One region of the Streptomyces sp. NRRL S-1813 genome, then DNA from elsewhere that is predicted to be linked to it. Evidence: riboswitches for the same ligand, from Rfam matches in the RefSeq annotation. Region 1 holds a riboswitch; each other region holds the start of a gene.

Region 1 (3,107 bases):
TCCTGGACGACGGTGTCCAGCGCCTGTTCCACCTCCCAGGGCTCCTGGGGCCGGCAGGTGACGACCTCGCCCTTGGTGAACAGATCGGTGCCGGGGGCGAGCAGGGCCCGCTCCAGTTCCCGGGCGTTGTCCTTCACCGCGGGGAGCGGGCGCAGCGTGCGGTAGTCGTCGACACAGATCAGCAGCGCCCGGTTGACCTTGCCCCGTGCGTCGTATTCGGACATCCGGCTCAGTCCCCGGCGGTGCGGCCGCTCCCGTCTGCCGGGCTGCCGGGATCGGGGTGTTCGGGGGCCACGGCGCCCGGACCCGCGTCGCCGAGCGCGCGCAGGTCCCCGTCGCCGCTCCCGACCGCGACGGTGGGCCGCTCGCCGGTGTCGCGTTCCTCCCGGCGCCGTCGCACCCACTCCTGAAGGGCGATGGTGAGACTTTTGGTCATCTCGGCGGCGACGGCGCCGACGATGACCAGGATCAGGTCGTCGACGCCGACGGCCATGTCACCGGGGCCGTCGTCGCCCTCGTCCTGCGGCCGCGGCCGCAGCAGCCAGTCGTGCCGGCGCCGGTCCAGCCACGGTTCGCGCTCCAGCCACGCCTTGAGGTCCTCGATGTCCTGGTCAGGATTGTTCGTGCCCGTGATCCTGATGCGGATCTCGTGGCGGTCAGCGCTCTGCGGCATCCCCCGGCCCCCTTCCGGCGGCCCCGTCGCCGCCGTGCACCAGATAGTGGCGTGAGATCAGGGGCGCGGGCAACCGTCTGTGACGTGGCTGCCACGCTGTGGCGTGCACCACAGCGCGTGCCACAGGGCAGCGTCGCAGGTCAAGGGTGAGTTGACGGGCATTCGCGGGGCGTGGTGGACTGCCGGAGCCATTCGGCGACAGATGAGGAAGTCCGGTGAGAATCCGGCGCGGTCCCGCCACTGTCACCGGGGAGCGTTCCTCCAACGAAGGTCACGGTCCGCCTTGCGTACGTCCGATGACGTACACCGGGACTGGAAGGCCGGAGGACTCGCCGATCCGGGGAGCCAGGAGACTCTTGTCGCCGTCACGTCGAGCCAGGGCGCGGACCCTGAGTGAGGACATACCGCCATGCCCGGCCGCCCTGCCAGATCTCCACTGCCCGCTGCCGCAGGGCCCCTTCGAGGCATGACGGACGTCTGATCCGATGCGCGGCGAACACGCGGGATATGCGTGCGGCGCGGCCCTCGGCTTTCTCGCCGACCTGATCGCGGCGGACCCCCGGCGCGGCCATCCGGTGGCCGCCTTCGGCCGGGCCGCGGGCGCCGTCGAGCGCCGGCTGTGGCGTGATCACCGCGGATACGGGGCGGCACATGCCGTGGTGTGTGCGGGCGGTGCCGCCGCCGGTGCCGCGCTGCTTCAGCGTGCCGTGCAGGGCGCTGCCGTTTCCCCGTCCCCCCTCCGCAACGGCGCCCGGGTCGCGCTGACCGCGGCGACGGTCTGGGCCGTGCTGGGCGGTACCTCGCTCGGCCGGGAGGCACGGGCCGTCGGCGGTGCGCTGACGGCGGGCGATCTGGACGTGGCGCGGGAGCGGCTGCCGCATCTGTGCGGGCGCGATCCGCAGGCGCTGGACGGGCCGCAGATGGCCCGTGCGGTGGTGGAGTCGGTCGCCGAGAACACCTCCGACGCGGTGGTGGGCGCCCTCGTCTGGGGCGCGCTGGGCGGGGTGCCCGGCCTGGTGGCGTTCCGGGCGGTGAACACCCTGGACGCGATGGTGGGGCACAAGTCGCCGCGCCACCTCCGCTTCGGCTGGGCCTCGGCCCGGCTCGACGATCTCGCCGGCTGGCCCGGCTCCCGGCTGACCGCCGCGCTGACCGTGCTCGCGGGCCCCGACCGGCGCGGTGCGCTGCGGGCCTGGCGGGCGGACGGCGGCGCGCACCCGAGCCCCAACGCGGGCCCGGTGGAGGCGTCGTTCGCGGGCGCGCTGGGCGTACGGCTGGGCGGCACGCTGGCGTACGGCGGGCGGGTGGAACACCGTCCGGTGCTCAACGAGGGGGCGCCGCCGGTCGCGGTGGCCGACATCGAACGGGCGGTGCGGCTCTCGCGCCGGGTGAGCGCGCTGGCGCTGGTGACGACGGTGGCCGCGCGGCTGGCGTTCGGCTCCGCGCGGCGGTCCCCGCTGCGTACCGGCCGCCCGTCCGCAGATGCAGTGACGCGCAGGGCCGCGGGTGCGGTGGCGCGTACGGTTCACGACAGCCGGGGTCCCGGCGCATGAGGAGGACCCGGTGAACGGGCGGTTCAAGGCATCCGGAGGGGCCGTCGGCGGTGGCCTGTTGGTGGCCGGTACGACGTCCGACGCCGGCAAGAGCGTGGTGACGGCGGGCATCTGCCGCTGGCTGGCCCGGCAGGGCGTCCGGGTGGCACCGTTCAAGGCGCAGAACATGTCGCTCAATTCGTTCGTCACGCGCGAGGCTGCGGAGATCGGACGGGCCCAGGCGATGCAGGCCGCCGCGGCGCGGGTGGAGCCGACCGCGCTGATGAATCCCGTACTGCTCAAGCCCGGCAGCGACCGCAGCAGCCAGGTGGTGCTGCTGGGGAAGCCGGTGGGTGAGCTCAGCGCCCGGGGGTACTTCGGGGGGGCCGGCGGGTCGTCCTCCGGGAAGACGCTGTATGCCGGGCGCCGGGAGGAGTTGCTCGGCACGGTCACCGACTGCCTCCAGGAGCTGCGGCGGACGTACGACGCGGTGATCTGCGAGGGCGCCGGCAGCCCCGCCGAGATCAATTTGCGGCGTACCGACATCGTGAACATGGGCCTGGCGCGGGCCGCCCGTATTCCGGTGATGGTGGTCGGTGACATCGACCGTGGCGGGGTGTTCGCCTCCTTCTTCGGCACCACCGCGCTGCTGTCCAAGGAGGACCAGGCGCTGGTCGCCGGGTATCTGGTCAACAAGTTCCGGGGCGATGTGACGCTGCTGGAGCCGGGGCTTGCGATGCTGCGCGGCCTCACCGGACGGCAGACGCTGGGGGTGCTGCCCTTCTCCCACGGTCTCGGCATCGACGAGGAGGACGGGATGGGGGTGTCGCTGCGCGGCGCGGTGCGCGAGAGCGTGGTGGCGCCGCCGCACGGCGCGGAGGTGCTCCGGGTGGCGGTCGCCG
Region 2 (3,107 bases), on a different contig from region 1:
AGCAGTGGCAGCCCGAGGTGCGCGCGCTGGGCGGCGGCCCGCTCGGCGTACGGCTGCGAACGGCGGCCGTCGGCGTCGGTGACGGCCGCGGCACGGGCGCGTACCACCGGGTCATGGGTGAGCGCCGAACCCGCCCGGGAGGACAAGTCGGCGCGGTTGGCGGCGAGTTCGGCCGCGATGGAGCCGGTGCCCTGGGCCAGGCCACGCGCCAGCGTCACGACCTCCGCGGTCTTCTGCCGGGCGAAGGCCAGCCAGCGGGCGATCTGCGGGTCGATGTCCCGCTCGGCGGCGGCGTCCAGCGGGACGTGCAGCAGCGAGCACGAGGACGAGACATCGACCCGGTCGGCCAGGCCGAGGAGCGTCCCCAGCGTGGCCAGCGACTTCTCGAAGTCGTTGATCCACACATTGCGGCCGTTGACGACACCGGCCACCAGCCGCTTGCCGGGCAGCCCGCCGACCGCCGCCAGATCGCCGAGGTTGCCGGCCGCGGCACCGGTGAAGTCCAGCGCCAGTCCGTCGACGGGCGCCTTGGCCAGCACGGGCAGCGCCTCGCCCAGCCGGTCGAAGTACGAGGCGACCAGCAGCCGCGGGCGGTCGCCGAGCGTGCCGAGATCGCGGTAGGCGCGGGCCGCGGCGTTGAGCACGGCGGGGGAGCGGTCCTGCACCAGCGCCGGTTCGTCCAGCTGCACCCAGTCGGCGCCGGCCGCCCGCAGATCGGCGAGCACCTCGGCGTAGACGGGCAGCAGCCGGTCGAGCAGCGTCAACGGGTCAAAACCGGCCGCGACACCGGGCGCGGGCTTGGCCAGCAGAAGATAGGTCACCGGCCCGACGAGGACCGGGCGGGCGGTGAGGCCGAGACCGAGTGCCTCCGTCAGCTCGGCGACCTGCTTGGCGGAGTCCGCGGCGAAGACCGTGTCCGGACCCAACTCCGGTACCAGGTAGTGGTAGTTGGTGTCGAACCACTTGGTCATCTCCAGCGGCGCCACGTCCTGCGTGCCGCGGGCCATCGCGAAGTAGCCGTCCAGCTGGTCGGCGGCCACCGCGGCGCGGTGCCGGGCGGGGATCGCGCCGAGCATCACGCTGGTGTCCAGGACGTGGTCGTAGTACGAGAAGTCGCCGGTCGGCACCTCGTGGACGCCGGCCTCGGCGAGCTGTTGCCAATTGCCGCGGCGCAGCTCGGCGGCGGTGCTGCGGAGGGCGTCGGCGCCGACGCGGCCCTTCCAGTAGCCCTCAATGGCCTTCTTCAGTTCACGGTGCTGCCCCTGACGGGGATAGCCGTGCACGGTGGCGTGTGCTGCCGCGGCTGCGGACGTGCTGGTCACGGAACTCTCCTTCGCGAGTATGTCTCCATGGACCCCGGGACGGGTCGAGGACGCGAAGGGACGGCAAACCGGACGGACCCCGGCGCGTTGCCGCGTCGTGCCCGTCTGATGTCCGCCGACCCGCCCTCGAGGTCACCGAGATCTCCCCGCGCACCGGTCGCGCGGGGGCACTGGCAGGTCTTCGGACTCGCGGGCACGTCCGCCGAAGGCGGACATCTACTGGCCGTCGCTTCCCAGACCCGGCCGGGCCCAGTGCGTATGACGGCGGTCGTTCCCACTCACCGCTGCGGGGCAGTCCCGGACTTCCACCGGGTTCCCTCTTGCGACGCGCCTGCCTGGCGGGCAGGGGCGAACCAGTTGCTGCGGCCACCCTAGGGCATGCCGTCGACGTCCCGCCCGGCCCGCGGCCCGGCCGCGGCCGGAACCGGACGCCGCCGCCGGGCCGCGCCTTGCGCTGAAGCGCGCTCCAGCTCCTAGCGTGAGCGCACCACCGGAGAGCCGCTCCGATCGAAGGGAACGACGTGCGCTACACACTGTTCGGCAGGACCGGTCTGCGGGTGAGCGAGCTGAGCCTGGGCACCATGACCATCGGCGAGGACTGGGGCTGGGGCGCGGACAAGGACACCAGCGGCCGGATCCTGGACGCGTATGCGGACGCGGGCGGCAACTTCATCGACACCGCCAACAACTACACCGACGGCGCCTCGGAGCGGATCCTGGGGGAGCTGCTCGAAGGCCGCCGGGACAGCTTCGTCCTGGCGACCAAGTACACCTGCGCGACCCGCAAAGGCGATGTGAACGCGGCGGGCAGCCACCGCAAGAACCTCGTCCGGTCGGTGGAGGCGAGCCTGGACCGGCTGCGCACCGACCACCTCGACGTGCTGTGGGTGCACGCACGGGACAATTTCACGCCCGTGGAGGAGGTGATGCGGGCGCTCGACGACGTGGTCCGGTCGGGGAAGGTGCTCTACGTCGGCGTCTCGGACTGGCCGGCCTGGGAGATCGCGCAGGCGAACACCCTCGCCGAGCTGCGCGGCTGGACCGCGTTCGCGGGCTCGCAGCTGCGCTACAACCTGCTGGAGCGGACCCCGGAGCGCGAACTGCTGCCCCAGGCCCGCGCCTTCGACCTGGCCGTGCTGGCCTGGGCGCCGCTCGCGGCGGGCCGGCTCACCGGCAAGTACCGCCGCGGTGAGACGGGCCGGCTGGATGTCGTCGGCGAGGACGACCGGCGCGACCACCACGCCGAGGAGACCGTCACCGCGGTGCTGGAGATCGCCGAGCTGGGCGGCTGGAGCCCGGCGCAGGTGGCGCTGGCGTGGCTGCGCAGCCGGCCCGGCAACATCATCCCGATCGTCGCCGCCACCAAGGAGAGCCAGCTCCTCGACAACCTGGCCGCCGTCGATGTCGCGCTGGACGCCGACGCGCTGGCGCGGCTCGACCGGTGCAGCGCGGTGCCGCTGGGCTTCCCGCACGACTTCCTGCGGGAGCCGGGCATCACCGAGAACGTCTACGGCGACCGCTGGTCCGAGATCGAGGACCGGCGCTCCACTTACCGCCGTACGACGAGCGAGATCCGCTGACCCGCTCGTCCCGGCGCGTACGGTGCCACGTCGCCGCCCCGGCGGCCGGCTGCCCGGTACGCCGAACGCCGCCGCCCGGATGGCCGGGCGGCGGCGTCTGCGGTCTAGTGAGGTGGGTGTGGCCCGCGGGGGCCGGACCGGCCGGACCGAAGGAGACGGACGCCCGATGAGGAAGATCGCCAGGACGGCTGTCGCCGCGGCCACC
Region 3 (3,107 bases), on a different contig from region 1:
GTACGAGCTGCTGCTGACCGCCGGTGCGGCGGCGCTGGCGCTGACCGGGCCCGGCCGCTACGCCGTCGACCGCGTCCTGCCGGGCCTGCGCGCGCACCGGGCGGGCTACGGCGTGGCCGCACTGGTGCTGGGCGTGGTGCTGGCAGGCGTGGTGCTGCTGGTCCGGAAGTGAACCATCCCCCGGACCTCGGTCCAAGGGCCGGAGACCCTCCGGATACCGGCCCGGGGATTCCGGGCAGGGACGGGGCGGGCGGGGTAGATCAGAGTGGGGAGGGCGCAGCGGCCCCTGGTCGTACTGCTGCGGCAGAAACGGAGAGCAGGCTTCATGTCCGTACGACGTCTTAACCACGCGGTGCTCTACGTCCGCGATGTGGCGCGGTCGGTCGCTTTCTACACCGACACCCTCGGGCTCACGGTGGGGACCGAGATTCCGGGACGGGCCGCGTTCCTCCGCGCCCCCGGCTCGCTCAACGACCATGACCTGGCACTGTTCGCGGTGGGACCGGACGCACCGGGGCCCGAGGCCGGCCGGGTCGGGCTCTACCACCTGGCCTGGGAGATCGGCACGCTCGGCGAACTCGTCGCGGCACATGCGCGGCTCGTCGAGCGGGGTGCGCTGGTGGGGTCGAGTGATCACCTCGTCGCCAAGTCGCTGTACGCCAAGGACCCGGACGGCAACGAGTTCGAGGTGATGTGGCGGGTCCCGCGGGAGGACTGGCCGGGCCCGGACCAGCCGGACCGGCTGCTGCCCCTCGACCTGGCGGCGGCGCTGGAGCGCTGGGGGCCGGATCTGATGACGGGCGCGGCGGCCGGTTCGGCCACCTGACCGGGCAGCCGCGCCCACGCGGCGATACGGGCACGGGCGGCGGCTGCGTACGGGGCTGCTGGGGCTGAGGTGCCTCAGGCGCCCAGCGCGGCCTGCTCCGCCTGCTCTGCCTGTCCCGCCTGCGTCGTCGGCTTCGTTCGCGCCGCCCAGCGCTTCTCGACGCCGGCCAGTCGCCAGTACGCCAGCGCCGCTGCCCACACCACCACGAAGAGGCCGACGATGAGGAAGCCGACATTGTCGAGGTCGAGGCCGGAAATCCAGCCGGTGAGCGGGTCGTTGAGGGCGAGCTTGTCGTGCAGCACGGTCACCAGCTCGATCGTGCCGATGAAGAAGGCGACGGCGATCGACAGGCCGGTGATGGTGAGGTTGTAGTAGACCTTGCGCACCGGGTTGGAGAACGCCCACTGGTAGGCGAAGTTCATGAAGGTGCCGTCGAGGGTGTCGAACAGGCTCATCCCGGCGGCGAAGAGCAGCGGCAGGCACAGCACCGCGTACCAGGGCAGGCCGGCCGCGGCGCCGCTGCCCGCCATCACCATCAGGGTCACCTCGGTCGCGGTGTCGAAGCCGAGCCCGAAGAGGAAGCCGAGCGGGAACATCTGGCCGGGACGGGAGATCGAGCGGGTGAACCGGCCCAGGAAGCGGTTCATGAAGCCGCGTGCGTCGAGGCGCTGTTCCAGTTCGGCCTCGTCGTAGTGGCCGTTGTGCATACCGCGGAAGACCCGCCAGATCCCGGCCAGTGCGATGAGGTTCAGGGCGGCGATGAGGTAGAGGAACGTCCCCGAGATCGTGGTGCCGATCGTGCCCAGGATCTGGTGCGTACGGGATTCGTCGTTGAGCAGCGTGCCCGCGAGCTGGGCGCCGCCCGCCACCAGAGCCGCCATCGCGACGACGACACTGGAGTGGCCGAGGGCGAACCAGAAGCCGACCGACACCGGCCGCTTTCCGTCAGCCATCAGCTTGCGGGTGGTGTTGTCGATCGCGGCGATGTGGTCGGCGTCGAAGGCGTGCCGCATGCCGAGGGTGTAGGCGGTGATGCCGAGCCCCACACCGAAGACCTGGCTGCCCACGGCGTAGTGATGGGGCACCACGAGCAGGAAGAGCACGCCGAAGGCGACGACGTGCAGACCGGCTATGACGGCCATCAGGCCCGCGGTGCGGACGGTGTCCTGCCGGCGCCAGCGGAAAGCGGCGGAAGCAGGGGTGTTGCGGGTATCGGTGGACAGGGCCATCCGGCGGTCACGCTCCAGCACCTCGTGGATCAGTTCGTGAGATGCCGTGGCCGGTCTCCTGGCTTGGGGGAGGGTGTACGCGTCCGCCCCCGCCTTCCCGGCCGCGGGCTGCGGTCAGTGGCGCCACCGGCGCGCCGTGCGCCTGTGGAAGGGGTGAAGATCCCCGATCACAGTGGCGAGGGCCGCTCCGGACTGGGACCACACGGTCCGTCACCGGTCTTCCCGAACACCACGGCCCGGTCACTCTAACCGCCGCTCGGGAGGAGCGAGGTTCGCGGGGGCCGGGCCGTGGTCGGTGGGCGATCGGTGGTCGCGGGGCGTCAGTACTCCAGGGCCGAGAGGAAGGCATGGAGTTCGTGGTCGAAGAGCGCGGTGTTCTCCAGATTGACCATGTGGGCCGCGCCCGGTATCCGGACTCTTCGGGCGCCGGGGACGGTCAGCGCTATCGCATGGGCATTGGCGGAGATGTCGCTGCTGTCGAGGTCACCGTCGAACACGACCGTCGGCACCCGGATCTCGCCGAGGCGGTCGGCGGCGCCGATCTCGAGGGGCATACCGGCGCCCATCCCGTCGGCATGCACCTCCACATTGGCCTCGGCCGAGGCACGCATCCGCTCACGGAATCCCGGGTGCACCGCGGACGGTTCGCGATGCGGTCCGTCCACCCACATCCGCAGGAAGTGCTCGACATAGCGTTCCGCGCCGTCGGGGGTGCCGATCGCCGCCACCTGCGCCTTGATGTGCTCCAGGAGGAAGGGGTCGGTGAAGGCGCGGCCGCTGATCCCGGGGGAGGCGAGCGCGAGGGCCGTCACCCGGTCCGGGTGGGCCATGGCGGTGTCGAGCGCGACCCGCGCACCATGGGAGAGGCCGACGAGGACGGCGCCGGGGACATCGAGCGCGTCGAGCAGGGCGCACAGGTCGTCGTGGTTGGCGTAGTCGCCGGCCACGGTGGAGGACAGGCCATGGCCGCGGAAGTCGTAACGGATCGCGCGCAGGCCGGAGTTCACCAGCCAGGCGAACTGCTCGTCCCACATGTGCTGGTCGAGCATGCC
Region 4 (3,107 bases), on a different contig from region 1:
CTGCGGCTTCGCCCTCGCCGATCTCCACGGCGTCCTGATCACGCACCATCACCCCGACCACCACGGACTCTCGGCCAAGGTGCGGGAGGCCTCCGGCGCCTGGATCGCGATGCACGCCGCGGACACCGCCGTGGTCCGCCGCACCCGCGAGGCCGATCCGGGCCGGTGGCTCGACCGGCTGACCGCCCGGCTCGCGGCGGCGGGCGCACCGGACGGGCATCTGGCACCGCTGCGGAAGGCGCGCGCCGAGGGGCGCGGCCGGAAGCTGCCCGGACAGGGGGCCGCATTGCCGGACCGTGACATCGGCCCCGGCGAGCTGCTCGATCTGCCGGGGCGCCGGGTGCGCGCCATCTGGACACCCGGGCACACCCCGGGGCATGTCTGCCTCCATCTGGAGGAGGAGCACCCCTCGGGCGGGTCCCGCGGCTTCGGCCGGCTCTTCTCCGGCGACCATCTCCTCCCCGGCATCACCCCGCACATCGGCCTGTACGAGGACCCGGAGGGCGACGGGGGTTCCCCCTGCGAAGCCGGGAGCGGGCGAGAAGTGGCGAGCCCGGCGGGCGTCCCCGACCCCCTGGGCGACTACCTCGACTCCCTCGCCCACGTCGGCCGGCTCGCCCCCGCCGAGGTGCTGCCCGCCCACCAGCACGCCTTCACCGACGCCGGCGGACGTGTCCGCGAGCTCCTCGCCCACCACGAAGCACGGCTCTCCCAGCTGCGGGCGCTGCTCCGCGAGCCCCGCACTGCCTGGCAGCTCGCCATGGCCATGGAGTGGAACCGCCCCTGGGACCAGATTCCCTACGCCTCCCGCAATATCGCCGTCTCGGAGGCGGAGGCCCATCTGCGCCGTCTGGTGAAGCAGGGACAGGCGGAGCGGGTGCCCGGGTCCGATCCGGTGCGGTACCAGGCGGTGTGAGGGCGGGGACGCGGGCGCTCGGTCCTGCCCGGTGGGCGGGGCAGCGTTGATCCGTCCCCGGGGCGCGGCCGGTTCGCACACGGGGGCGCGGCCGGTTCGTGGCGGGGGCAGCGCTGGTTCGTGGCGGGGACAGAGCCGGTTCGTGGCGGGGACAGCACTGGTTCGTTCCCGGGCGCGGCTGGTTTCCGCCCGGCGCGGTGCCGGCTCGTACGTGCGAGCGAGTGCCCTGACGGGCGCCGGTTAAGGTGTGCGGGACAACTTCATCCGTACCCGATCGGGGAAAGCCGGTGGAAATCCGGCGCTGACCCGCAACCGTGAGGACGGCCCCTCCGCACCGCGCCCCCGGCCCGGTGTGGACGGCCGTACGAGCCGGAGCACCCGACCGGGCACGACCAAGGCTCCCGCCACCGAAGCCGCCGCCCGTGCGGACGGCCGGTGCGCGGCACCGTCGAGGTATACGGAGCTGAGCCCGGTGCCACCGTGCCCGATCCATGGATCGGCGCGCGGGTGGCCGGCCGAGCGCGGCTGCGTAGCATCCGCCGCGACCCGACCCGAGAGGCACCGACCCGATGGCCCCCATGGCTTCCATGGCTCACCAGGCCCCTTTGACGCATTCCGTCGCCTTCCTGGCGCGCCGCGCCGCCACGGCGCTGGCGGCCGTGCTGGTGCTGGGCGCGGCCGCTGCCCCCGCCGCATACGCCGACTCCCCGTCCGCGTCCCCCAAGAAGCTGCCCGACGGGCTGTACGGCTCCAAGGACCCGCAGTACGACGGGGTCTGGCGGCAGTCGCTCGCACTGCTGGCCCAGGACACCGTGGGCGTGCGCCCCGCGGCGTCTGCCGTGAACTGGCTGGCCGGTCAGCAGTGCGCCGACGGCTCGTTCACCGCCTTCCGTGCCGAGCCGGGCAAGCCCTGCGACGCCAAGACCCTGCGGGACACCAACCCGACGGCCGCCGCGGTGCAGGCGCTGGCCGCGCTGGGCGGGCACCGCGACGCCGTGAAGAAGGCCGTGAGCTGGCTGAAGTCGGTGCAGAACGACGACGGCGGCTGGAGCTCGATGGCCGGCTCGGCCAGCGATGCCAATTCCACCTCCGTGGTCATCGGCGCGCTCGCGGCGGCGGGCGAGAAGCCGCAGTCCGTGACGTCGAAGAAGGGCGGCAAGACCCCCTACGACGGGCTGCTCACCTTCCAGCTCGGCTGTGCGGCGAAGGGGGACGGGCGCGGCGCGTTCGCCTTCCAGCTCAAGGGGGCGGCCCCGAACGCCGACGCCACCGCGGCCGCGGCGACCGGAGCGCGCGGCAGGGGCTTCGTCGTCGAGCCGGCCGGCAAGGGCGCGGACACCCCGGTCAAGCCGCTGAGCTGCAAGGACGGGGACAAGGAAGGCAAGGGGGACAAGAAGGCGGGCGCCGACGACCCGGCACAGGCTGCCGAGGCCGGCGACGCCTACCTCGTCGCACAGCTCGACGAGAACGGCCAGCATCTGCTCTCCGCGATGCCGGGCGCGGAGGATCAGCCCGACGTCGGCAACACCGCCGACGCCGTGGTGGCGCTGGCGGCCGGCGCACACGGCGCCGCCGCCGCGAAGCCGCTGAAGTGGCTGGAGAAGAACTCGGCTGACTGGGCGAAGCAGAGCGGCCCCGCCGCCTACGCCCAGCTGGTGCTGGTCGCGCACGCCACCGGCACCGACCCGCGCTCCTTCGGCGGCACCGACCTGGTGGCCGCGCTCAACGCCACCGGCCCCGAGCCGGCCGCCGCGGCGAAGAAGGACACCAAGGACGCCGACGACTCCAAGGACGGCGGCGGCCTGGGCGTGGTGTGGGTCATCGGCATCGGCCTCGCCATCGGCGCCGGCATCGGCTTCCTGCTCAGCAGCCGTAAGAAGAGCCGGCTCTGATGCGGCGTACCGGGATCGCCGCAGCCGTGCTGCTGGCCGGTGCGGTCACCGGTCTGGCCGCCGGGCCCGCCCAGGCGCAGGAGTACCGCTACTGGTCCTTCTGGGACGGGAAGGGCAGCTCCTGGGCGTACGCCACCGAAGGGCCCGCCACCGTGCGGCCGGCCGACGGCGCGGTGGAGGGCTTCCGCTTCGCCGTCAGCGCCGACTCCGCCGCGGCCGGCAAGCCCCGTGCGGCCGCCGGTTTCGACGCGATCTGCCACGCCACCCCCGCCAAGGAGGGCCGCAAGCGGATCGGCATC

Evidence for each region. A riboswitch is a leader RNA that binds a small molecule or an ion and turns the genes downstream of it on or off. The one in region 1 is predicted to bind cobalamin.
Region 2: linked by a shared signal. The riboswitch ahead of metE (5-methyltetrahydropteroyltriglutamate--homocysteine S-methyltransferase) and the one ahead of IF67_RS0122595 (cobalamin biosynthesis protein) in region 1 are both predicted to bind cobalamin.
Region 3: linked by a shared signal. The riboswitch ahead of IF67_RS0131640 (HoxN/HupN/NixA family nickel/cobalt transporter) and the one ahead of IF67_RS0122595 (cobalamin biosynthesis protein) in region 1 are both predicted to bind cobalamin.
Region 4: linked by a shared signal. The riboswitch ahead of IF67_RS0130425 (prenyltransferase/squalene oxidase repeat-containing protein) and the one ahead of IF67_RS0122595 (cobalamin biosynthesis protein) in region 1 are both predicted to bind cobalamin.

Annotation. Positions count from the first base shown of each region.
Region 1 covers NZ_JOHB01000016.1:70,721-73,827, forward strand. Annotated here, with positions in the region: gene IF67_RS0122585 (VWA domain-containing protein) at 1-224, opposite strand, end outside; gene IF67_RS0122590 (hypothetical protein) at 230-673, opposite strand; cobalamin riboswitch at 876-1,029, shown strand; gene IF67_RS0122595 (cobalamin biosynthesis protein) at 1,159-2,226, shown strand; gene IF67_RS0122600 (cobyric acid synthase) at 2,237-3,107, shown strand, end outside.
Region 2 covers NZ_JOHB01000031.1:26,852-29,958, forward strand. Annotated here, with positions in the region: gene metE (5-methyltetrahydropteroyltriglutamate--homocysteine S-methyltransferase) at 1-1,322, opposite strand, end outside; cobalamin riboswitch at 1,492-1,680, opposite strand; gene IF67_RS0131110 (aldo/keto reductase) at 1,844-2,902, shown strand.
Region 3 covers NZ_JOHB01000032.1:63,306-66,412, forward strand. Annotated here, with positions in the region: gene IF67_RS0131630 (DoxX family protein) at 1-172, shown strand, start outside; gene IF67_RS0131635 (VOC family protein) at 326-826, shown strand; gene IF67_RS0131640 (HoxN/HupN/NixA family nickel/cobalt transporter) at 901-2,088, opposite strand; cobalamin riboswitch at 2,086-2,304, opposite strand; gene IF67_RS0131645 (alpha/beta fold hydrolase) at 2,376-3,107, opposite strand, start outside.
Region 4 covers NZ_JOHB01000029.1:79,422-82,528, forward strand. Annotated here, with positions in the region: gene IF67_RS0130420 (MBL fold metallo-hydrolase) at 1-916, shown strand, start outside; cobalamin riboswitch at 1,138-1,317, shown strand; gene IF67_RS0130425 (prenyltransferase/squalene oxidase repeat-containing protein) at 1,486-2,808, shown strand; gene IF67_RS0130430 (SCO2322 family protein) at 2,808-3,107, shown strand, end outside.